Regions from separate parts of the Paenibacillus sp. XP01 genome, predicted to be linked through region 2. Evidence: riboswitches for the same ligand, from Rfam matches in the RefSeq annotation. Region 2 holds a riboswitch; each other region holds the start of a gene.
The links. Region 2 has a riboswitch for cyclic di-AMP ahead of SNR34_RS10075 (C40 family peptidase). Riboswitches for the same ligand answer to the same signal wherever they lie in the genome.

Region 1: another riboswitch for cyclic di-AMP. It lies ahead of SNR34_RS18710 (3D domain-containing protein); the one in region 2 lies ahead of SNR34_RS10075 (C40 family peptidase).
Region 3: another riboswitch for cyclic di-AMP. It lies ahead of SNR34_RS00525 (C40 family peptidase); the one in region 2 lies ahead of SNR34_RS10075 (C40 family peptidase).
Region 4: another riboswitch for cyclic di-AMP. It lies ahead of SNR34_RS06845 (hypothetical protein); the one in region 2 lies ahead of SNR34_RS10075 (C40 family peptidase).

Annotation. Positions count from the first base shown of each region.
Region 1 covers NZ_CP139481.1:4,163,960-4,169,618, forward strand. Annotated here, with positions in the region: gene SNR34_RS18685 (DUF4178 domain-containing protein) at 1-106, opposite strand, end outside; gene SNR34_RS18690 (DUF350 domain-containing protein) at 131-532, opposite strand; gene SNR34_RS18695 (PspA/IM30 family protein) at 636-1,301, opposite strand; gene lpdD (prenylated flavin chaperone LpdD) at 1,379-1,795, opposite strand; gene SNR34_RS18705 (polysaccharide deacetylase family protein) at 1,926-2,741, shown strand; gene SNR34_RS18710 (3D domain-containing protein) at 2,804-3,466, opposite strand; cyclic di-AMP (ydaO/yuaA leader) riboswitch at 3,476-3,671, opposite strand; gene SNR34_RS18715 (amino acid ABC transporter ATP-binding protein) at 3,907-4,629, opposite strand; gene SNR34_RS18720 (ABC transporter substrate-binding protein/permease) at 4,616-5,659, opposite strand, start outside.
Region 2 covers NZ_CP139481.1:2,158,185-2,163,843, forward strand. Annotated here, with positions in the region: gene SNR34_RS10055 (xanthine phosphoribosyltransferase) at 1-485, shown strand, start outside; gene SNR34_RS10060 (hypothetical protein) at 583-912, shown strand; gene SNR34_RS10065 (hypothetical protein) at 1,056-1,274, shown strand; gene SNR34_RS10070 (carboxymuconolactone decarboxylase family protein) at 1,406-1,735, shown strand; gene SNR34_RS10075 (C40 family peptidase) at 1,860-2,324, opposite strand; cyclic di-AMP (ydaO/yuaA leader) riboswitch at 2,331-2,462, opposite strand; tRNA gene SNR34_RS10080 (tRNA-Leu) at 2,793-2,877, shown strand; gene SNR34_RS10085 (alkaline phosphatase family protein) at 3,171-4,778, shown strand; gene SNR34_RS10090 (GNAT family N-acetyltransferase) at 5,481-5,659, shown strand, end outside.
Region 3 covers NZ_CP139481.1:108,091-113,749, forward strand. Annotated here, with positions in the region: gene SNR34_RS00505 (4a-hydroxytetrahydrobiopterin dehydratase) at 179-475, shown strand; gene rbsK (ribokinase) at 520-1,500, shown strand; gene SNR34_RS00515 (c-type cytochrome) at 1,633-1,989, opposite strand; gene SNR34_RS00520 (GNAT family N-acetyltransferase) at 2,181-2,633, opposite strand; gene SNR34_RS00525 (C40 family peptidase) at 2,912-3,382, opposite strand; cyclic di-AMP (ydaO/yuaA leader) riboswitch at 3,387-3,524, opposite strand; gene SNR34_RS00530 (hypothetical protein) at 3,776-4,618, opposite strand; gene SNR34_RS00535 (M1 family metallopeptidase) at 4,629-5,659, opposite strand, start outside.
Region 4 covers NZ_CP139481.1:1,510,367-1,516,025, forward strand. Annotated here, with positions in the region: gene SNR34_RS06830 (urease accessory protein UreF) at 1-102, opposite strand, end outside; tRNA gene SNR34_RS06835 (tRNA-Leu) at 492-574, shown strand; gene SNR34_RS06840 (glutathione peroxidase) at 776-1,255, opposite strand; cyclic di-AMP (ydaO/yuaA leader) riboswitch at 1,569-1,729, shown strand; gene SNR34_RS06845 (hypothetical protein) at 1,850-2,245, shown strand; gene SNR34_RS06850 (HAD family hydrolase) at 2,468-3,151, shown strand; gene SNR34_RS06855 (Nramp family divalent metal transporter) at 3,258-4,550, opposite strand; gene SNR34_RS06860 (organic hydroperoxide resistance protein) at 4,978-5,397, shown strand; gene SNR34_RS06865 (zinc ribbon domain-containing protein) at 5,575-5,659, shown strand, end outside.

The DNA of each region.
Region 1 (5,659 bases), 2.0 Mb from region 2:
GCGACACTTCGCAAATATCGCCTGGCGCAAGCTGAAGCATCGTTTTCTCTGCCTTGGGTGGTTCCGGTTTGGCCATAATTCCTTTAATTCGTTTCCATACGCTCATGCGAATTACTCCCGTTCTTCAATCTTATAGGCAAGCCGCAATAATCAGTGCGCCCACGATATGCAGGGCACCTGAAAACAGGCCGTACCCTGTTTTTCCTTGCTGGATGCCTGTATCCAAGTCAAGTGCTGCCCATTTTCGAATAATGAAATGAACCACACTTTCCAATATAAGTAAAATAACAAACGAAACAACCGATACAAGCAAGGCTTCACCCAGATGTCCTGCCGTCGAAATCGAAGTGGCAAGCACGTAGCCCTGCGCAAACAGCTTCATGACCATTCGCGTCGTCACAGCCATGTTTCCGGCCTTCACTTCGGCAAAATCCTTATATTTTGTAAACAAGGAATCCACGAACATCAATATAAAGAGCAGCACTGAGCCTGAAAGCGTCCAGACCAACATCGCCAAAATGTTCAAATCCATTTACACAGCCTCCAAAGTTCAACATAACCCACATTTAAAAGCGAAGAAGAAACCATGTTTCTTCTCCGCCAGATGGGTACACACACTCTCGCTCGTTCGAATCTTATTTTTCGTACTGTTTCAATAAAGCGGCAAGTTCATCTTCAACCGCTTGATCTTTGCCCAGTTTTTCGAACTCCTCATCGAGCGATTTGCCTTTGGATGACATTTCATTGCTGGCTTCGGCTTGAGCTTCCATTTGCAGCATTTTTTCTTCCATGCGCTTCATGCCGGCGCTCGCCGTATCGGAACTGAACCCGTTAAGAGCCTTGTTGATTTCGGTTTGCGCCTTGGCTGCGTTGTAACGAGCAACGAGGGTTTCGCGTTTGTTTTTCATCTGTGTCAGCTGTTTGCGCATCTCATCCAGTTTGCCGCGCAGATTGTCGGCTGCCGCCTTGTTCTGGTCGTAGCTGACTTTGTATTCGGCCATTTTTTCTTCAGCGGCTTTTTTCTCTTCAAGCGCCCGCCGGGCCAGGTCTACGTTCTGGGCGCGTGCAGCGGTATGAGCTTGTTCCTCGCGTTTTTTTACGAGCGCTTCCTGTTCTTCATAAAGCTGTTTGAATTTTTTCTCGATGGCGATCTGGGCTGCAACGGCTTTCTCCGCATCCTCCAGATCCTCTTGCATGTCCCGGATATATTGGTCCGTCATTTTGATTGGATCTTCTGCCTTGTCGATAATAGCGTTAATGTTTGACATCGTTAAATCACGCAATCGTTTGAAAATGGACATTTAATTTTCCTCCTAGTCGATAATACAACCCTGTATATAATTATACATACGTCGCAATCGTCTGTCCGTTTCAATTTTCAATCAAAAATTTGTGAACCCCCGTTATAGGAATGAACGGCATCGTTCACCAAACCATTCGTATGTTCGGACGGGTTTAAATGTTCATCAAGCAGCCTTTCCGCAGTCTGCACAATTTCGTCGATTTGCATGCGCGTAATGCCATTGTAATGAATGCCCATAATGACGGTTACGGTCGTTCTGAGATGCTGCGCCGCTTTACGGGCAAGACGCTCGCACAGTTCCTGTTCCTTATGCCCCGGAATGTGCATGACCGAACCGTTAATGCGTTCCCCATCCGGATAATATGTGGCGACTGCACCGATATGCGCTTTTCCTCCTGTCACCAATAATACGCGGTCATCCCCGGTTTGAATTGCTTGAAGCTTCATCGTTTTCAAATCGAACTCATTCATCTGCGTCCACCCAACCTTCATGTTTTATGTATTTTCTGGAATTATGAGCCTCATTCGTCGCAAAGACAATGAAACACTTCACATCCCGCATAAACCATTGCGATCCCGGGAATACCAAAAAAGAACGCATTCTTGAAAGGAGGCTGCTGTCATGCGTGTTCGCCTCAACGTGGCCATTGGGATCGTCTGCATGCTGCTTTGCGTTAGTTTCTCTCCCTTACGACCTGCTGAGGCAATGGGAAATCATTCGGTTCCTGAAAGGGAGTCCAAGGAAACCATCCATTCATCGGAGGAAGAACAGCTGACTCTGGGACAGCTTCGGCGAAAATATGCAGATACTTTCAAGACCAACGGTCCGTCGACCAAACGGGTCGCTTTAACTTTTGACGATGTGCCTGATCCTCGATTCACGCCTCAAGTGTTGGATGTTTTAAAAGAACATCATGTACGGGCTACTTTTTTCATCGTAGGCAACCGTGCTGAGAAACATCCTGACCTGGTTAAACGCATCGTGAAAGAAGGGCATGTCGTCGGCAATCACAGTTACAATCACCCCCAATTCAGCAAATTGTCCATGAGCGCATTCCGCAAACAGATTTTGCGAACCGGGGAAATCATACAGAGACTGACAGGATATACTCCAAAAATGATTCGTCCTCCGTACGGGGATATTAATGAAGAGCAGCTCAAATGGGCAGCCAGGAACCACTACAGCATCGTAAACTGGAACGTGGATTCATTGGATTGGAAGGGCATCCCCAAAGAAAAGGTCAAAGAAAACATATTATCTGCCGTCAAACCCGGCTCCATTATTCTTCAACATGCCGGTGGCGGCGTCGGGGCCAATCTCAGCGGGTCGGTAGAGGCATTGCCGGAGGTGATCACGGAGCTGCAAAAAAGAGGATACAAATTGGTCACTTTAGATGAAATGCTGCAAATGCCCAAAAACAGAAAAACCGTAAAATGACCGGATGCAAAAAGGTGTTCGCTTCACTCACGCTTCGTGATTGAACGAACACCATCGTCGATTTATTTCAAAATAAAGAGTTTCACGTCCTGAAACCCGAATGAACTTACGGATTGTTTGCTTCCGGGGATGAAAATATCAATGCGGTTTCCTTTGATGGCAGAACCCGTATCACGCGCCGTAGCCACAAAAGCCTGTTTAGGCAATCCCGGATGGCTGTGTCCAGTCACCAACACTTTGGTTCCGAGCGGGATGATCTTAGGATCTACCGCGATGGTACCGAGCTCAAGGTCGTTGCCGAAATAATCAACAGATCCCCACTTCCCGTTCTCGGAAGGGTCCGCCGAATACCCTGTAGCGACAACGTTCAATGTCTTGCTGTAATCAAACGTCTTGCCCCACGCCTCTACGACTTTGTCTTCATTGTTTACGTCCAGACTGGCAGCAGTTACTGCATTGGCCTGAACTTTCGATGCTGAAGCTGCAGCGGATGCGGTGCTTGTTTTGCCCGGAATGTTGATTTTCACCCCGTCATAGATATTGTACGCGGAGATGCCCGTATTGGCCTTCATCAACGTGTCGAGAGCAATGTTGTATTTCTTGGAAAGCGTATAAAAGGTATCTCCTTCTTTGGCCACATGGACGGAATCTGCGTGAGCCGGGACAGCCTGGATCAATACGGCTGCTGCTAACATGGCTGTTGCGGTTTTGACGATGCGTTTCATCGAATTAAGTCTACCTCCCTTATTATGCCTGCGAAGTTAGTTGTCGGATTCGGATGGAGGAGACCACCCTATAGGTATAGATTTACACGTATTGCTTATGTACGCCCTAATTCACCCCAAGCAGCTGCAAGGATGCGACTGCCCCTCTACTGCATCATTACTTCCCCCGCACCTTCCGTTAAGAAAGTTTCGGCACGACTAATATATCACAATATTGTAACCATGGTGCCTAGTAATTGTTACCAATCTGCGATCGCTTCCCCTTGTAATTCAGCGTATGTCCATTGTTTCATGGGAATCCGGGGTTTCGAATGGTCGCTCGTTCCCGCATAGATGGTAACAGAAAAGTTACTTTTTCAATCCATAGCGCACCAATCCAAGCAAAAAACCATGCCTCCTTAAACAGCAGGCATGGTTTATCTTGATACTCCAATGATCGGCTAAAGCACCTTTGCCAAAAAATCGCGGGTACGTGCATGTTTGGGTGCACCGAACACTTCTGAAGGCGTTCCGTCTTCTACGATCACTCCGCCGTCCATGAACAAAATGCGATCCCCAACTTCGCGGGCAAAGCCCATCTCATGGGTTACGATGACCATGGTCATGCCGCCTTCGGCAAGTCGTTTCATGACATCCAGCACCTCGCCGACCATTTCCGGATCAAGCGCGGAGGTCGGCTCATCGAACAGCATAACGTGCGGCTGCATGGCGAGCGCCCGGGCAATGGCGATACGCTGCTTCTGTCCGCCTGACAATTGGCTTGGATAAGCATTCTTTTTGTCGTAAAGGCCCACCGTTCTCAGCAAATCCTCCGCGATCTTGTTTGCTTCCTGAACGGATTGTTTCTTCACCTTGATCGGGGCGATTGTCACGTTCTGCAGCACCGTTTTGTGCGGAAACAGATTAAAATGCTGGAAGACCATGCCCATTTTTTCACGGGTTGCGTTAATGTTGTGTTTAGGGTCGGTGATGGATACCCCTTCAAAATTGATTTCGCCTGAAGTCGGTTGCTCCAGCAGGTTCAAGCAGCGCAAAAACGTACTTTTCCCCGAGCCCGAAGGTCCGATGACCACCACGACTTCTCCTTTTCCGATCGTTACATCAATGCCTTTCAGCACTTCGTTTTTTCCGTAAGATTTATGCAGTTGTTTAACGTCGATCACTTGCACTCAACTTCCTTTCCAGTCGTCCCAACAGCTTGGACAAAATGAATGTCAGCACGAAGTATATGGCTGCGGCGATCAGGAATGGATTCAAGCCCTGATACGTAATGTTTTTGACCACGCTGGCCTGATACATGATATCGACCATACCGATCACCGAAATGATGGACGATTCCTTGATAATGGTAACGAACTCGTTACCGATCGCCGGAAGGACCGCTTTGAAGGCCTGCGGCAGGACAATAAAGCGCATCGCTGCAGCTTTGCCCATCCCCAAAGACCGAGCCGCTTCCATCTGTCCGCGGTCCACGCCTTGAATACCTGCGCGGAAGATTTCCGCCAAGTAAGCACCGCTGTTGATGGACAACGTAATAATCCCTGCCTGAAGCGGCGAGAAGTTAATGCTAAAGGTCAAAGCCAGGCCGTAATAAATGATCATCAACTGGACCAGCATCGGGGTTCCACGGATCAATTCGACGTATGCCGTACCGATCCAGCGCAGGATGGCTGCGTCATGGAGACGGAACCAACAGATGATCAGACCGATGATGACACCGAAAATGACGCCAAGCGCAGACAACAGCAAGGTATAGCCCACACCTGTTGCATAAAAGCTTTTGTATTGCCAGAACACTTCCAGAATATTCGGTGTTTTGGTTTCTTTTCCCGCCATCATTTGGCTCGCTTCGGTAACCATCTGAGGGATTTTGTTTTCGCTTTTCAGTCGGGCAAGCGTTGCGTTTACGGCGTTCAGCAGTTCCGTGTTTCCTTTGCGGATACCGATGGCGGCCTCTGCTTCTTCTTCGTCCGGCACTGCAGGCGCAAGCACGATGTTGTCATCCAGGTATCCGACGGCAACGGTGTCCTCCAGAATGGCTGCGTCGATACGATTGGTCTCCAATTGCAGCACAATATCGGAAATCTTGTCCAATGCAGTCAGCTTAGCACCGGCAATCTTCTGACCGATCTCTTCTTGAATAGAGCCTTTCTGCACGCCGATCTTCTGGTTCTCCAGCTCGGCCATCGTCGG
Region 2 (5,659 bases):
AATTGACGATGGAAATGGGACGCGAATTTGCAGCACGTTTCCGCGAAAGCGGGGTAACCCGGATCATTACGGTTGAATCGTCGGGCATTCCGGTCGCTTTTGCCACAGCGCACGAACTTGGCGTGCCGCTCGTATTCGCAAGGCGCAAAAAAACGCTTTTGGCTGACCCAGACGCCTACTGTGAGCGCGTACCTTCCTTTACCAAAGGAATCGTAACCGATATAATGGTATCCCGCGAGTTCATCCGGGAAAATGATCGAATCCTGTTCATTGACGACATCATTGCCAATGGGGATGCCGCGCGCGGCATCATCAAAATTATAGAGCGTTCGGGGGCTGAGCTGGTCGGATTCGGAGTCGTGGTGGAAAAATGCTTTCAGGCCGGCGCACGCACCATTCGCGAGTTGGGCGTTCCGGTGGAAGCGTTGGTTCGGATCCGTTCCCTGGAGAACGGTACCGTGCAGTTTGACGATTCGGAATGTTGACCATTCGAAGGAAAGACTCATTTTTTCTTAACTATACCTTTGCATGACCGTGCATTTGTTTTATAATGGGGTTATGTTAGGGAGAGGAGGCAACACCATGGGAAACCAACCGGCAACAGAACAGTTTTTTATGGATAAGCTGGCTGAATCAAAAGTTCATTTTGAACGTGCCCTGGATTGTAAACATACGGAATTTGATGACCTTTATCCCTATATGATTGAACATCCGCAGTTTTTCTGGTACAAACGCTACGTTGCCTGGTCAGAGCTGCTGACGATCGTGGGCTTGTGCGAAGAGTTGTCCTTCTCTTGGAAAGAACAATTTACGCCGCATCAAGTGGAGTACCTGGAATCACGCGTGATGTCCGCCAAGGTGCTTGATTTCTGGTTTGAGAAGAACGACAGCAAAGAGCACGCTCAGCGATAATTTTCAGTAGGGAACCACTTAGGAATGACACGGCAGCAGTCACGCGAGACCTAAATGAATTTCATTTAGGTCTCTTTTTGTAGCACGTTGCCGTTTAGCACAGATACAGACCATCATTTTATAGAAAGTCGAGGCCATGAATCATGATTAGCGATGAAGAATTGAATGCGCTCCGCTTGTCGGGAGAAAAAGTGAGGGTAGTGCGCGACGAGTTGGAATCCAACGACGTGAAAGGCATTGTCGTTGCGTGGGACGATGAGCAGGTGCTCATTCGCCGTCAAAATCGGCGAGTGGTCAAGCTGGATCGCCGTTACAGCTTCCAACGTTTCAGCGAACCCCGTCGAAGCCAGCTGAAGGAGTAGCGGTCTGCCATCAGGATTATTCCTGAGGTTAACTGGATTTACCATGGACGTTTGGGCATAGTTGTCTGCTCCGGGAGACAGGATAAGGTCGGTGAGTGACTGGAACCTATCTGTGAGGGGATGATTGCAACATGACACTGATGAACGATAAAGTCCATGCGTACAAGGATCAGATTGGCGAATTGGAGAGTTTGCTTCCCGGTGTGGTCAAGTCTTATCACGAATTTACGGGGGAGTGTTTTCAGCCAGGCGCAATCGACGCCAAAACGAAACAATTAATCGCGCTGGGCATTGGATTGTTTGCCAATAATGAAGTGTGCACGCTCTACCACGTGCAGGAGGCCCGTGCCAAGGGAGCATCCGATCAGGAAATCCTAGAGGCCGTTGCCGTCGCCGGAGCCGTTGGAGGCGGACACGCCCTGTCTCAGGGGGCTCTTAGGGTTCAGAAGGCGCTGCATTAATCCGATAAGCCCATATTTGCACCAAAAAAACCAGACAAGGCTCGAGCCCTGTCTGGTTTTTTTGGCATTCTTGGTTAGAGTACAATGTTTCTCAAGTGATCTGGATGAACAAGTGCGGTATCGTTTAAATTTTTCCAAGCATTTTGTTATACATGAATTCGCCGGTTACGCGGCGTGCAGTGACGTAGCGGTCGCTGAAATAAGGATTGGACAATTTGGTGATGCTGACGCCTTTGCTGCTTGAAGCATGAGCGAAATTGCCTCCACCGATATACACGCCTGTATGAGAGATGCCTTTTCCAGTGGTGTTGAAAAATACAAGGTCGCCTGTGCGAAGGTTGGCTTTGGAAACAGCGGTGCCAGCCTTGGCTTGTGCCTGCGAGGTACGCGGCAGTTCGATGCTGTATTTGTTGAACAGGTATCTCATAAATCCGGAACAATCGAAGCCGGCCATTGTTGTGCCGCCCCACTTGTACGGAATGCCAGTCATGCTGTTGACTACGGTATTGATGCTGCTTGCTTCGGTTGCTGTTGCACCGGAAGTAAATAAAACGGCTGCGCCGAATAAGGACAGGATAAGCTTTTTCAAAATGTTATGTTCTCCCTTCGATGCCTACGGAGTTAGCTAAGGGTTCGGTAGAAGGTTCCCTATATTTCCTATGTATCGGAATAATTCACCCGGTATGGTTCCCCCGTTTTCACTAATGAAACTCGGCACATGAATAATGAATATTTTGTAACCATTTGAAATGATATTGCATAAATACGAAATTGTCAAATCGTTCTGAAACGGTTATCTGCACCGCCATGTTAACGGAATTCTCATTTTTTATGCTCAAATTGCGAAAAAGCTGTCGTTTTTCGGTTACAAAAAAGTAACCACCGTTTCAACAGCTAATGGAATGGACAAATAAATAGTTTGTCGCCTGACTACAGCATCCATTTCCTTTTGCGTCATTTTGCTGTTCATCATGGCTGTTAATGTGTTGACAGAGTTTCGGTTTCTATGATATATTCTTCCTTGTCGCCGTGATATTTCCGGAGATATACCACATATGCGGTCGTGGCGGAATTGGCAGACGCGCACGGTTCAGGTCCGTGTGGGCTAACCCCCCGTGGAGGTTCGAGTCCTCTCGACCGCATCAATACAACCATAAGAAAGCTCTTGAATTTCCTTATTTGGAGATTCAGGAGCTTTTTTCATCTTTAGGAACGCCTGTGTAACGCGGTCACGCTGTACCGGGGTGCCATTAGCCATCATTTCGTCCAGTGCGGCGGGAAAGATTTGCCGCGAGACGCTGTATTTGTCCTGAATCCAGCCATACTTTTCACGGAACGGATGTAATTGTCATCTTGATTATGTTCATAATGGAAAAAATAACCTCGGATACCCCCTAGATTTCAAGACACAATGTACATAAAGGGGTGAACCGTTATGAAGAAAAAAGGGATTCGAATGTGGCCTGTGATCCTTATATCGATCATGCTGATCGGATGCCAGAACTCGAAACCCAAAGAACAGGATTTGATGCGAATAAATTCCGCCAGTGGAGAAAATGCGAAGAAAGTCATTTTCCTGATGGTAGACTCTTTGATGGTTCAGGCGATTGACCAAGGAATCGGCAAGCAGGAGCTTCCGACATTAAAATTTCTGATCGAACACGGACAATATTATAAAAACCTGGTCAGTTCCTTTCCCACGATGTCCGTCACGATCGACAGCTCATTGCTTACCGGTGCGTATCCGGACATTCACCGTGTGCCGGGTCTGACGTGGTACTCTGCGGAAACCAAGAGAATGATCAACTATGGAACCGGACCGATGGAAGTGCTCAGGCTCGGAGTGAATCGGGTACTTGCTGATGCGCTGATCCATTTGAACGGGAGTCATTTGAGCAAGAATTTGCCTACGATCTATGAGGACTTAGCCCGGCAAGGGTTTAAGTCTGGTTCGATCAACGGCCTGATTTACAGGGGGGCGTCCGATCATAAGTTGTCGATACCCGATTGGATTCAAGGTCCTGCTTCTTTACCGAAAGAGATTCATGTGAAAGGGCCGGACCTGTTGTCCCTGGGTTCGTTGTCTAATCCGTTTCAGGGGATAAAAAACTTGCCGGACGGTGTAACGAATCGGTTGGGCATCCATAATGACTTCGCTATTGAAGCCGTAAAATATTTGATTCACTCCAATACATTGCCGGATTTTTTGTTTGTTTATTTGCCGGACTTGGACCGGGAGTTACATAAAAAAGGTCCCACTGGACTTCGTGGAGTCAAAAAGTTGGATCAGCAGCTTCAATCTGTATTGGAAACATTCGGTTCTCCGGAGAAAGCCTTGAAAGAGGCCGTTTTTGTCATTGCAGGCGACAGCGGAATGACACAGATTTTGCCTGCCAAGCAAAATCCGGTCATTGATTTGCCTTCTTTGCTCGGAGACGCCACCATTTTGCGTCCGGGTGAAGCCGTATCGGAAGATACGGATATCGTGCTCGCCGTCAATGAAACGATGGCCTATGTATATTCATTGAAAGCGGATCGATCCCTGAGAGACACGGCAAATGTATTGAAGAGCGATCCGCGCATCGATTTCGTTTCCTGGAAAGACCAGGAATGGATATACGCCATTCAGGGGGCAACAGGCAAACAGATCAAATTTAAAGCAGGCGGCAATCTAACTGATCCATACAACCAATCATGGACGGTCGAACAGGATCAAGAGGTGCTGGATTTAAGCATAAACACGGCCACACATTCATTGAATTACGATCAATATCCCGATGTTCTGAAACGTTTGTCAAGCGCGCTCCGTTCACACCAAGGCGAATTTTTGGTTGTCACGGCAAAACCGGGATATGAATTGACAGGAGGCAGTTCACCTGCGCATAAGGGCGGAGGCGGTCATGGTTCCATTCGCAAAATGGAATCGCTTGTTCCCTTGATTATCAGCGGAACAGACCAAAAGCCGGAACACTTGCGAATGGTCGACTTAAAAGCTTATTTGCTTAATCTCGTAACAAAGAATGCCCAGAAAAGCAATAGGTGAAAAGAGAAGGCGTTTCAAATGCCCTCTTTCATTATTGGTGACCGTGTTGATAAACAAACTCTTTGATGAATTCGTTCAAGGTATCCGCAGATTTTGTAGGGATCTTTGCAGATTTCATGCATTGATCATGAGACCACCGGTATATTTTTATACCGGTGGTTGTTTTGTGTTTATTGCTGCTGTACCTAGAACATTTTTCGAACAGGCGACATCATTGGACGCCAGTCAATGCTGTTTTATCTTAGCCGCCGTGTAACCCCATAGGTAGCCAATCCAACTCCTACAGCCAATAACGACATTAGGATTCCCCGATTATTTAGGAGTCGCGTCCATTGCATGCCATTTCACCACCTTTTTGAATGGTTATTCTTATCCGAATAACGGTCTTTATTTTTCGTACAGTCCGATCTCTTCATTCATGGGAATGTAACCTTTGACTTCCTGTAACTTCAATTTGGAGTTTGTTGTTCAATAAAAATAGGTTGACCCCGTAATTAATACACGGTATCTTAGTCTTTGTTGCAGGTTCGAGTCCTCTCGACCGCATCCACAAATCATAAGCAAAACTCCAGAGAAACTCTGGAGTTTTTTCATAATATAAGTAGAGGCGGGGAAGCGCATATGACCAATCATAGAATTGAAGCTTTGAGCCAGGAAACTCTGGGGAGCTTTTTAGCATATTGCAGGAAGCACCGTAATGAAGTGGATGATTCGTTTTTATACGAAGAGGACTTGCGCGACTTTGCCATCCATGAAGACAATCCGACCTATATTGCCCTGGATTCGGCGGAGGAAGTGGTTGGCGCAGTTTCGCTCATTAAAGATGCTTATCACCGCAAAGGGCGGCGTGGGCGGTTCCGCATTTTTCACGCCGAAGTGAG
Region 3 (5,659 bases), 2.1 Mb from region 2:
TTATCTTTGTTGTGGTGAACACAAAAGGTGATGCTTTCAAATCCGAGCCGGCATCGCTGCGAAACCGCGTCCTGGTTGGATTAAAGGCTTCGCCGTGGTAAGATAATAGTCATGGAAATGCGAGCGGGAGTACGGAAGGATGCCTATAATTTCCGTCCAAAGGGGAGGAAGATGACACATGGTTTTTTCGCAAGAGGAGATCGAAGCGTATTTGGAAAGGCTGGAAGGCTGGGAGCTGGAAGAGGGACGCTGGATTGTACGCAAGTTCGTTTTTTCCAGTTACATGAAGGGGATTGCGTTTGTGGATGAAGTAGCCGCGATCTCGGAGGCGTTCAATCACCATCCTTTCATTACGATCGACTATACGACCGTGACACTGCGATTGACGTCATGGGACGAAGGCGGCATTACTTCGGTCGATATCAAGGAAGCGGAACAGTATAATGAAGCTTTCGAGAAAATGAGCTCGGAATAACTGAAACGGTTATTGCATAACGGCTGGAAATGAGTGAAGCATACATGTCAGAACAGAATCAGATGAGGCCTCATATTGCTGTCGTGGGCAGCTTGAACATGGATCTGGTCGTGAAATCGGATATCATTCCGGAAGAAGGCGAGACCGTGACCGGAGAGGAGCTCCATTACCTGGCCGGGGGCAAAGGAGCGAACCAGGCTGTGGCAGCCGCGCGTCTTGGCGCCGAGACAACGATCATCGGCGCCATCGGCGACGACAGTTTCGGCCAGAGATTGATGGACAGCTTGACCGAAAGCGGGGTAGACGTTGCTCAGGTACGCGTACTGGATGAAATCGGGACCGGTACAGCCTCGATCTGGCTGTCAGGTGGAGATAACCGAATTATCGTCGTTCCTGGGGCGAACGGGAGCGTTGTGCCGGAAATGATGGATGAGGCTGATGCGGCAAAAAGCCTGAAGGAAGCGGCAGCCGTGCTGCTTCAGCTGGAGATTCCGCTGCCTGCGGTGACCCGCGCGGCTCAACTCGCGGCCGAAGGCAGCGCTCTGGTGGTGCTCAACCCGGCTCCCGCAGTGCCGGGTCTGCCTGAGGAGCTCCTGCGGTGCGTCGACGTGATTACGCCGAACCGCAGCGAGCTCGCCGTGCTTACCGGCCGGGACCACCTCCGGCCGGAAGACGTCGATGCGGCGGTCGCAGAGCTCGCCGCATCCCTCGGGGCCGCCGTCGTCACGACGCTCGGCCCCGAGGGGGCTGCCTACGCGGCTGCGCCAGGCGGCCGCGTACAGGCAGGGCAAGCCGGCGCATGCCGTGCGCCCGGCTATGCCGTGAGCGCCGTCGACACGACCGGCGCCGGCGATTGCTTCAACGGCGCGCTGGCGGTAGCCCTGGCGCGCGGCGAAACGCTGGACGCGGCCGTAGGCTTCGCCATGGGCGCGGCAGCGTTGTCGGTGACCAAGCTCGGCGCCCAGTCCGGGATGCCGACGGCGCGCGAGGTAGAGGCATTCCTCGCGGAGCGAGCGTCCAAATAGCCTTCTACAAGGCTTGGCGCTGCAGCAGCCGTGCTGCCTATGGTTTGCAATGGAAAAAGGCTCACGATCCTTCAATAGAGGGCCGTGAGCCTTTCTGCATGTGCACCCCATGCGAAGGGCCATGCTTGCGTATTATTTCTTCTCCGACAACCACATCGCAATGTTGGCGATTTCCTCTTCTTTCAGCTTGCCTTTGAAGGAAGGCATGCCGCCTTTGCCCTTGAGAATGACGGAGTAGATTTTGTCCACGTCGTCCTGGCTTCCGATCTTTTGCAGATTGGGGCCAACGGCGCCTTGAAGCTGATCTCCATGACAGGAGATACAGTTGGCTTTGACGGTCGCCTCCGCTTGGGCAGCGTCCATCGTAACTTCCGGCATGGTGGGTTTGGCCTCCTCAGCCACCTCCTCTTTCCCTGGAAGCGTAAACATTAACACGATTGCCAACGCGCATGCTGCAAAAAATATTCCGCTCATGATCCATTTGTGCATCCCTTAAGTCCCCCTCCAGAATGAAAGATCATCTTACTCCAACTGTCCATCTCATTATACCGGAACCGGGTGGGACAGCATAGCATTTTGTGGAAATTATCATAACCAATTACACCTTTGCAGGATTTGCGATGCTGGTTCACATATCATTCAATTCAACCGACTAATAGAGAGGCGGCCGTCCGGTAGAATTAAAAGCCTTCATAAACCATGCAGTGAAAAAGCTTCATTCCTTCCGGCGTCATTCGTTCATAGGTGTCGTGAATCGCAAATCCTGCCCTTTGATACACCCGAATGGCCCGATGATTCCAGGTCAGCACCTCCAGATCGATTTCATTTTCAGGATTGCGGCGCCGGGCCTCCTGGACGATGGCTGCCACGAACTCCATGCCCTGGCCCTGTCCGCAGCGCTCCGGCCTCATCCCGAGACCAATGCGCGTTACGCCTTCCAGCGGAAAGTATTGCGCGAATCCCGCTAATTCGCCATGCTCCGTGAGGACGGCGACATATTGTTCTCGTCTTAGCCGATCATCCCCAAATTCGATCTCAAGCGCCTTCATCTGTTCCCAAGGAAGGAACCCATAGATGTTGTACGGGGGATCATATGCCCAACTGCAGATCTGTTCGCCGTGTTCTTCCTGCATCGGAATAACGTTGAATGTGGTTGAACCTTCGTACACCACCGTGCCTCCTTTCCTGATGCGAAACAGGACAAGCTTTGAAAAAAGTGAAACAAAAGTCCTGTCTATTCCGTTATATATATTCATAATACGCCATTCGCCGTTTATATTATAACAGGATGGGTAAAATCATCATAAGGGCACGGACGCATGCAAAAAACCGCTGGGATCATTCCTGCGGAGAATGATGCCAACGGTTTTTGTTCAAGCTTCGTTACAGTATGACGTTGCCTAGCTTGTCCTTAGTCGAGTGCAAGCGTCTCATATGCGTCCGTGCTCATAATGCGTTTGGCGCCGATATAACGGTCAGCCCAATAGTTTTCGCTCAGGGAACTGATAGTTACACCTTTTGATGAAGAAGAATGTGCGAATTTGCCTTCGCCGACAAAGATGCCAACGTGGGAAACGCCTTTACCTGTCGTGTTAAAGAATACCAGATCGCCTGGTCTCATTTCCATGCGGGATACCGAATCGCCCATTTCGTATTGAGCGCTTGATTGACGTGCCAAATCAATGCCCAGCTTGTCGAATACATAACGCGTGAACCCTGAGCAATCGAAACCGCTAAGGGTTGTTCCACCGCTTTTATATGTAGTTCCCATTGCCGAATCAATGACTTCATCCATTTTAGAATCTGCGAATGCGCTTCCTGCCCCAAGCGATAGTGCGAATGTTAGGCTGAGTACAGCTGCGGTGATTTTCTTCTTAAACAAAAGATTTTTCCCCTTCCAACGCCTGCGAGGTTAGCTTAAGGATTCGGTTGAAGGTCCCCTATGATCCCTCTGTAGCAAGATCAATTCACCCATAACTGGTTCCCCCGCTTCCCAGGTGCCAGGAATTTGGCTTATCATGATGTGCACCTGTGAAATCAATATGACAATTTTAAGTAGTTACAATTATGAAGTTAAAGATTACAAAGTTGTTACTAAAAGATCACTGGGAATATTGTAACAGAGGTGTACCTGTTTGGCAACGTTTAACAGCAAATTTAGCAAAAAAATCCCCGACCTTAGACGGGGAAAGGTCGGGGATTGCTGATTTTAAAGCGTTTTTATAAATAAAAGTTAACATGGAGATGGTAACAAATTTGCTCGCCAACCCCTGACTTAATGTTTGGCGAGCTTGGATTGCCAAAGGCGAAAATGTGCGCATATTTTCCACAGGCTGAGGATGCAGCGTGCAAGCGGATAGGTTTGCTGCAGGATCAGTCCGGCAAGACCGGTCAACCACCAGGAGAACGAGGTGAATGCGCCGAAGAGGAGCAGGTGGAAAACACCGAGAATAAGGGCAATGCCCGTCACGGTCATAATGCTCCGGAGCGCGATCCACAGCGCGTGGAACGCGCTTTTTATCGGTTCATGGCTTTCTGGAGCCGAGACCCCGAACTGCATGTACAACAAGGCATGATGCACGATCCAGCCATAGACGATCCAGCCGGCGATATAAGGAATCCCGGGCATCAGCAGGGCGAGTGAATGGAACCCGTCCATCAGAATGGCATACAGCTTTGGCAGAAGCCAGTAGCCGGGCAACAAGATGAGCAAGGTTCGGGTCGTTTGCAGGAGCAGGATCGGCTTCCAAAGCTGGCGAATGCCTTTCACAAACGGGATACGTTCATCCGTTTGCTCGAAATGCTGCAGCGAGTACATCAGGCCGGCATGGATCAGGGGGCTGATTAGCATCCGCAAGAGCAGCATGGCCCCCAGAATCCAAAGGTATCGATGTACTTCCGGATGGGCAGACAGGCTGAGCTGGCTTTCCATTTTGAACAATAATGTGCTGAGTTCGCCCGCTTCAGGCTCGGGATAGCGCCGCAGGAGCGGCACGACTGCCGACTGTACCATCCGGAACAGGAAGTAACCCCAGACCAATTGATACAAGAATAAAAGCGCGGCAATGAACATGTGCTGGCGGACGAGAAACCAGCCTTCGCGTATTTTAGCTTTCACTGTTTCCACCTCACCATGTCAGACCTCCGAAAATGGCTTCTATTAGTTTGGTTGCGCCCAGGCTCCAGCGGAATTGGACGGGCTCATCCAGGCCGGCTTTTAAAAAATTGTTCATATGCCGGTTCTCCAGCACCATGCTGTACAGCGGATCGGTCATGGCCCAGGAGACGGGAGAAGAATAAGTGAGACGGTAAGTAATCCGCTCTTCCCGTCCATCCCATTGCTTGTTCACGACGTGGCCGTCTTCAAACACGATCCGAACGGGCACGCCCTTGTAATCACTGCCTTTTTTCTGGACCGTGATAGACGATTCATACCAGGTGTTACCTTCCTTTTGCACGGGTTTCACCGAGATTTTTTCAACCGCGAAGTCGGCCATGCCGCTGCCGTATACGTACTGGTTGAAATATTCGGACCACGAGGCTCGCGTGACCTGTTCCACCACCCTCTGAAAATCCGTGGAGGAAGGATGTTTGAACCGGTACTTTTTGACGTAGGTCGAAAGAATGCGTTCCATCGTTTTGGCGCCGACCTGCTGTTCGATGCCGAGAAGCACGAGTTTGCCGCGCGTATACACGTTGGAGGCGTAGTCATTCTGCGAATCGAACTTCCACGACTCTTGCGTAAGCGGGGCAGGGGAGGTAATGAGACCAGCTTGTACAGGCAGGTTGGGAATAAGGCCGTATTCCAGTTCCATCACCTTATCCTCGGCATAGGAGGTGAAGCCCTCATCCAACCAAGCCTCCTCGAATTCGTTGCTTGCGACCATACCGTAAAAATACTGATGCCCAATCTCGTGCACAACGGTGCGTTCCAGATCATAACCCGGGGACGTATCGTCCGCGCCAAACGCTGTAACGAGCGTTGGATACTCCATGCCGCCGGCACCGTTACCGGCTTTCGGAGGAACCACGATGGATAATGTGGAGTAAGGGTAACGCCCGAACCATTTGCTGTAATTGGTCAATGCGGCTTTGGCTGCATAGAAATAACGTTCTTTCAAGTCCTCATGGGCAGGATCCAAATATAGCTTGATGCGCA
Region 4 (5,659 bases), 650 kb from region 2:
CTGGATGTGCGTATCCATGCCGAAGAAATGGGTGAAGCCTCCGACCTGGATAGAGGAATCAAGCAGTTTGACATAATCGAGCAGCTTATTTCCTCGGTTCACCATTTTCGCCTCCTATGTTCGTTTTGTGTAATATAATATGACTTTGTTGCAGGTTTTAAATCACTTATATCGGTAAAAATCCGAATTATATGATATATATATTTACACAAATGTCTGCGTTTTGTCAATGGTAAGCTGTATTTTTGATTTGTGAAATAAAATATGTTATTTTATTATCCTTACCGTGTTAATATTATGTTATGTAATTGTTCGGAATTGCTTCAGAACCGAAAATAAAATGATGGCGAAATGTTCAAATCAGATACCATCTTATGCAATATGATGTTGGAAAATGACGATACATTCGGCACCAAAATTTAATGTTAAAAATAGCTTTACTTTTCCTTTGAAACCCTGTATAATCATTTTTGTTGCCGCTAATACGACATGCGGTCGTGGTGGAATGGCAGACACGCTATCTTGAGGGGGTAGTGGGCGTACGCCCGTGGAGGTTCGAGTCCTCTCGACCGCATTATAATGAAGTAGAACAAAAGAAGCATTCCGATCATCGGAATGCTTCTTTTTTTTGTTTTCTGCAAAAAGGCATAAAAAAGCCGTGCTGCATCACCGATTTTTCGAAAAGCCTTTCCGGGCTGCAACACGGTTCTTCAAGGGGATGACCTTATGAAAAATGAATGCATCGTGACATCAATCCATCTCTGTTGAAATGTTGTTATTGATGCAGCAGCTCCGCAATATCGGCTTCAATCTGATCAGGCGTCGTTTGGGGAGCATAACGTTTGAGCACGCGGCCGTCCCGGTCGACCAGAAATTTAGTGAAATTCCATTTGATGGCCTTCGATCCTAGCAGGCCTGGCGCTTCTTTGGTCAAATGCTGAAAAAGAGGGTGGGCGCTGCTGCCGTTCACGTCGATCTTCTCGAACATCGGGAAGCTGACGCCATAGTTCATCTGGCAAAATTCGGCGATGTCGTCGGAAGAGCCCTTTTCCTGAGCGAACTGGTTGCTTGGAAACCCCAATACTTCGAAATCGCTGTTCTGGAACTTGTCATACAGCTTTTGCAAGCCTTCGTATTGCGGGGTTAGGCCGCATTTGCTCGCAGTGTTGACGATCAGCAGGACCTTGTTGCGGTATTGGGACATTTCGACTTCCTGGCCACGAAGCGTGTTCACTTTGTAATCGTAGATGGACATAATATTCGCCTCCAAATGAGTAGTATCGATGCGGTGATCTTTTTATATCTCTATTATATTTGATGCAATTAATTAATGCAAAATTATAATTGGAATCATTTGGGATGCCAGTGTCTTGTTTCTTCCTTTCCGTTATCATGTGGAATTTCTACCAGAGCGAGAATTAGATAGTTTAAACGAGAAAGGTGGAGATTAGTATATATGTAAGCGATCTCATTAAAGCAAAGTGCCATAAATCTGCCTTTTCGGAGAGCTGCACCGACTTTACACCGACTTGTCAGGGGTGTATGATTCATATCGATAACATGAACGATGTTTTTAATCGCTGAGTTTCCGTTCCGGTCGGAATGGAAAACGGGGGAACCAATCGGATGCGATGCATCTATGGGGTGAATTTTCCGGCTATGCCGGAAATAGGGCGACTCTCGCGCCCGAATCCGTCAGCTAACCTCGTAAGCGTTAAAGGGAGAGGCAACAAGCCGTACGTTATTCATGGCGAATGTTATTTGTCATGGATTGAAGAAGCGTTCGGGCGGCCTTGGTCCCCCACGCTTCTTTTTTGTTGTCTTTTCACGTCAGAGGGAGGAACGAATAATGGATAACGAGATGGTTTTGGTCACGGCCCCGAATGAAGCAGGGCGCAAATTTGTGAAGCTGTTGATGTACAAAAAGGTACCTTTTGCCGTGCTGACGAACAGTGCGGGCGAAGAACGCAAATTGCGGCGGATCGGCGTAGAGAACGTCATTCGCATGAATACGGCATCGGCGCAAAAGTGGTTTCTGCCGCAGGGAAATGTGGGCAATGTTTTTATTTTTGAGAACAGCCTTAATCTCACCTGCCGTTATCTGCAAATCTGCAGATCGTGGACATCCAAGACGTTGTGCGTCATTACGGAACAGAGCCATCCCAAAGGCATTTATCGCGGTATGGGTGCCGATCGGATCGTGTATTCGATGAATGGAGAGGTCGGATTTCTGCTCAACGGATAAGGGCGGGCTGTTGGTGATTGATCCGATGTTAGGCGGCTGTTATAATTAGCTTAATTATATGTGTGAAAAACCAAGAAGACTCTTTCTGGATACGGGTCTTCTTTTTTTAATGTTGGAAGACGGGCCTGAAAACAGCGACCTTTTGAAGGGTAAAAGATTCGCCGGATGAGGCTCGCGTTGATGATTGGGAGGATGCGTTCAAGGTGAGCAAGGAGGAGTAACGTGCCGGATATTGGTGGTATCAAATGGTTGTTTTTTGATGTTGGGGATACGTTGGTGGATGAGTGGGAGCCGGTGGACGACATCATCGGCCAGTTTGTGCGGGAAGCCCGAATGCTCGGGTATCATGTGAACATCGAAAAGGTGCGCGAGATCTTTGTCGAATGTTACAGCAAGTACGAGCAGTGGCCGATGCGGGTAGCTATTCGTACCTTGATCGATCATGAGGAGCACCGGGCACGGATTCAGGAAAAACTGAAGTTCCGGAAGGAGCTTGAGCATCCTTTTGCTGCTGCGGAGCGTGTGCTGCATGCGTTATCCGGCCGTTATCGGATCGGCATCATTGCCAATCAAAGCCTGGGCACGGAAGAGCGGCTTGAAAGGTATGGCTTGCGCAAATACGTGGACGTCCTGGCATGCTCGGCAGAAGAGGGCGTATCCAAACCGGATCCCGGATTATACGCGGTAGCGTTGAAGCAGGCGGAATGCGAGCCTGATGAGGCTGTTATGATTGGGGACCGAATCGATAACGACATCGTTCCGGCAAGCAAACTGGGCATGCGCACTGTACGCATATTGCAAGGTTACGGAAGGTTTCAGCCTGAACGCTCGGCGGACGAGCAGCCGGACTGGACGGTTGAATCGCTGGAGCAGCTGCTGCCGCTGTTTTTGCCTGGCGAGGATTAGGTTTCATTAATAGTTACATTATAATGCTGTGTTCATCCTCCGTTTCATCGAAGAAAAGGCTGATCGTGCAGGCACTCCGGTGCTTGCGACGATCAGCCTTATTTTTTTAGAGGAGTGCGAAAGTCTGGATAATGAGGTACACGTTCAGGACGACGATGATACCAGCAATAAACCAGGATGCTATTTTCAGCCATGGTTTGTTGGCAAACTCGCCCATGCTTTTTTTATCGCTCGTAAACATGACCAGCGGGATGACGGCAAACGGCAGCTGCAAAGACAAAATGACCTGGCTCAGAATGAGCAGTTCCTCGGTACCGTGTTCGCCGGCAATGGCGGTAACGATGACGGCCGGGATGATGGCAATAAGCCGTGTAACCAGCCTGCGCAGCCAGGCGGGAATCCGGATGTTCAGGAAACCTTCCATGACGATCTGTCCGGACAGGGTTCCTGTCAGCGTGGAATTCTGGCCGGAAGCAAGCAGGGCAACGCCGAACAGAACGCTTGCGATCGTTGTGCCCAGCAGCGGCGTCAGCAGGTGATAGGCATCGGCGATTTCGGCGACCTGCGTCATGCCTGCACTGTGGAAAACGGCCGCCGACACGATCAAAATGGCGGCATTGATGAACAGGGCCAGCGTCAAAGCGATCGTGGAATCCATGGTGGAGTAACGGATCGCTTCTCTTTTGCCACGGGATGTCTGCTCGATCTGGCGGGTCTGTACGATGGACGAATGCAGATACAGGTTATGGGGCATAACGGTAGCCCCGATGATGCCGATCGCGATGTATAACATGGCTGGGTTTTGCAAAATTTCCGCGCTGGGTACAAAGCCGTGCAGCACTCCGCCCATGTCCGGTTTGGCGAGAAACAGATCGATGCCGAAACAGAGGGCAATGGTGGCCATCAGCACGATGACGAGCGTTTCAAGGGCCCGAAAACCTTTGTTTTGCAAAAGCAGGACCAGCAGCACGTCCACTACGGTAATGATGACGCCATACAGCATTGGAATGTTAAACAACAGTTTCAGGGCGATGGCCGACCCGATCACCTCGGCGAGATCGGTTGCAGCGATCGCGAGTTCGCATAACAACCACAGCATGATGACTACAGGCATGCTGAACCGTTCGCGGCAAGCCTGGGCAAGGTCGCGTCCGGTAACGATGCCGAGTTTGCCTGCGAGTGCTTGCAGCACAACCGCCATCAGATTCGAAATGAGGATTACCGACAGGAGCGTATACCCGAATTGCGAGCCTCCCGATATGTCGGTCGCCCAGTTGCCGGGGTCCATATATCCGACGGCAACCATGTAACCCGGGCCGACGAAGGCGAGGAATTTTTTCCACCAGGCCGCGTTTTTGGGCACTCTCATGGAACTATGGGCTTCCCCGAGGGAAGGCATCGCGCCTGCTGCTGCAAGCTGTTCGGCTGAGGAGGTGTGGAATGGATTTCTTTTGCTCATGGAATCATCACCTGACTTTTAATGGATTTAATAACGATTATCTATAGTTTCGATGAAATGAAGGTTTGGAATGACGAGAAGCTTATGTCCGAAAAGATATGTCGTTGTTTACATTGTACACCCTCAAATATTTTTGTCTAGTGCAACTTTTATGTAAAAGGACAATTTTTCTGAAGTGGCGCCAAACAAAAAAGAATGGATAGGAATAGTTGGCGGCTTGCAAAGAAGGGGGCGGTGTTTCAGACGATAGGTTAACCCATTCGATGCTGTCAGAACCGAAATAGCGGTGAATAACGTTTCAAAACGACTCAGCGGTTTAATTGGAACATAAGCGATAATACTAACCATATTAAAGGAGAGATCATCGATGCAGGCTTTATATACGGCAACGGCAACAGTTAAAGGCGGACGCACGGGTTCGGTAGCTTCTTCGGACGGAGTGCTCAAACATGAGCTCGCCATGCCTAAGGAACTGGGCGGATCAGGCGGTGAAGGCACGAATCCGGAGCAGTTGTTTGCAGCGGGTTACGGAGCTTGTTACGAGAGTGCATTGGCCAATGTGGCCCGTAAGGCGGGAGTGAAGCTTGGGGACGTCGTCGTCACCAGCAACGTTTCGATCGGCAAAGACCCGGAAGACGACGGTTTCAAGCTGGCGGTCCGCCTCGACGTCAATATGGAAGGAATCGAACGCAGCCAAGCGGAGGAGCTGGCTCGCAAAGCGCATGAATTTTGTCCGTATTCCAAGGCGACCCGGGGCAATATCGACGTTGTGTTGAACGTGGTATAACGCTGGGCGAACTTTGACATCGGATCCGAATCGGGGGCTCTGCCGCAATCCGGCAGGGTCCTGTTTTTCAACAATAAGCATTTCATAGCAGGAAATGGCATGATGCATATCGTACTCTTTTACATAAACCCAAACCTGTCTGATCCGACGTCCAGAAAAGAAGAGGGGGAACGCTTGATGAGTATTGAAGAAATGATTGAGCGCCGGTTCGTATGTTCGAAATGTCGGGGGACGGATTGCGACATCAAGGAAGTGTCCATGT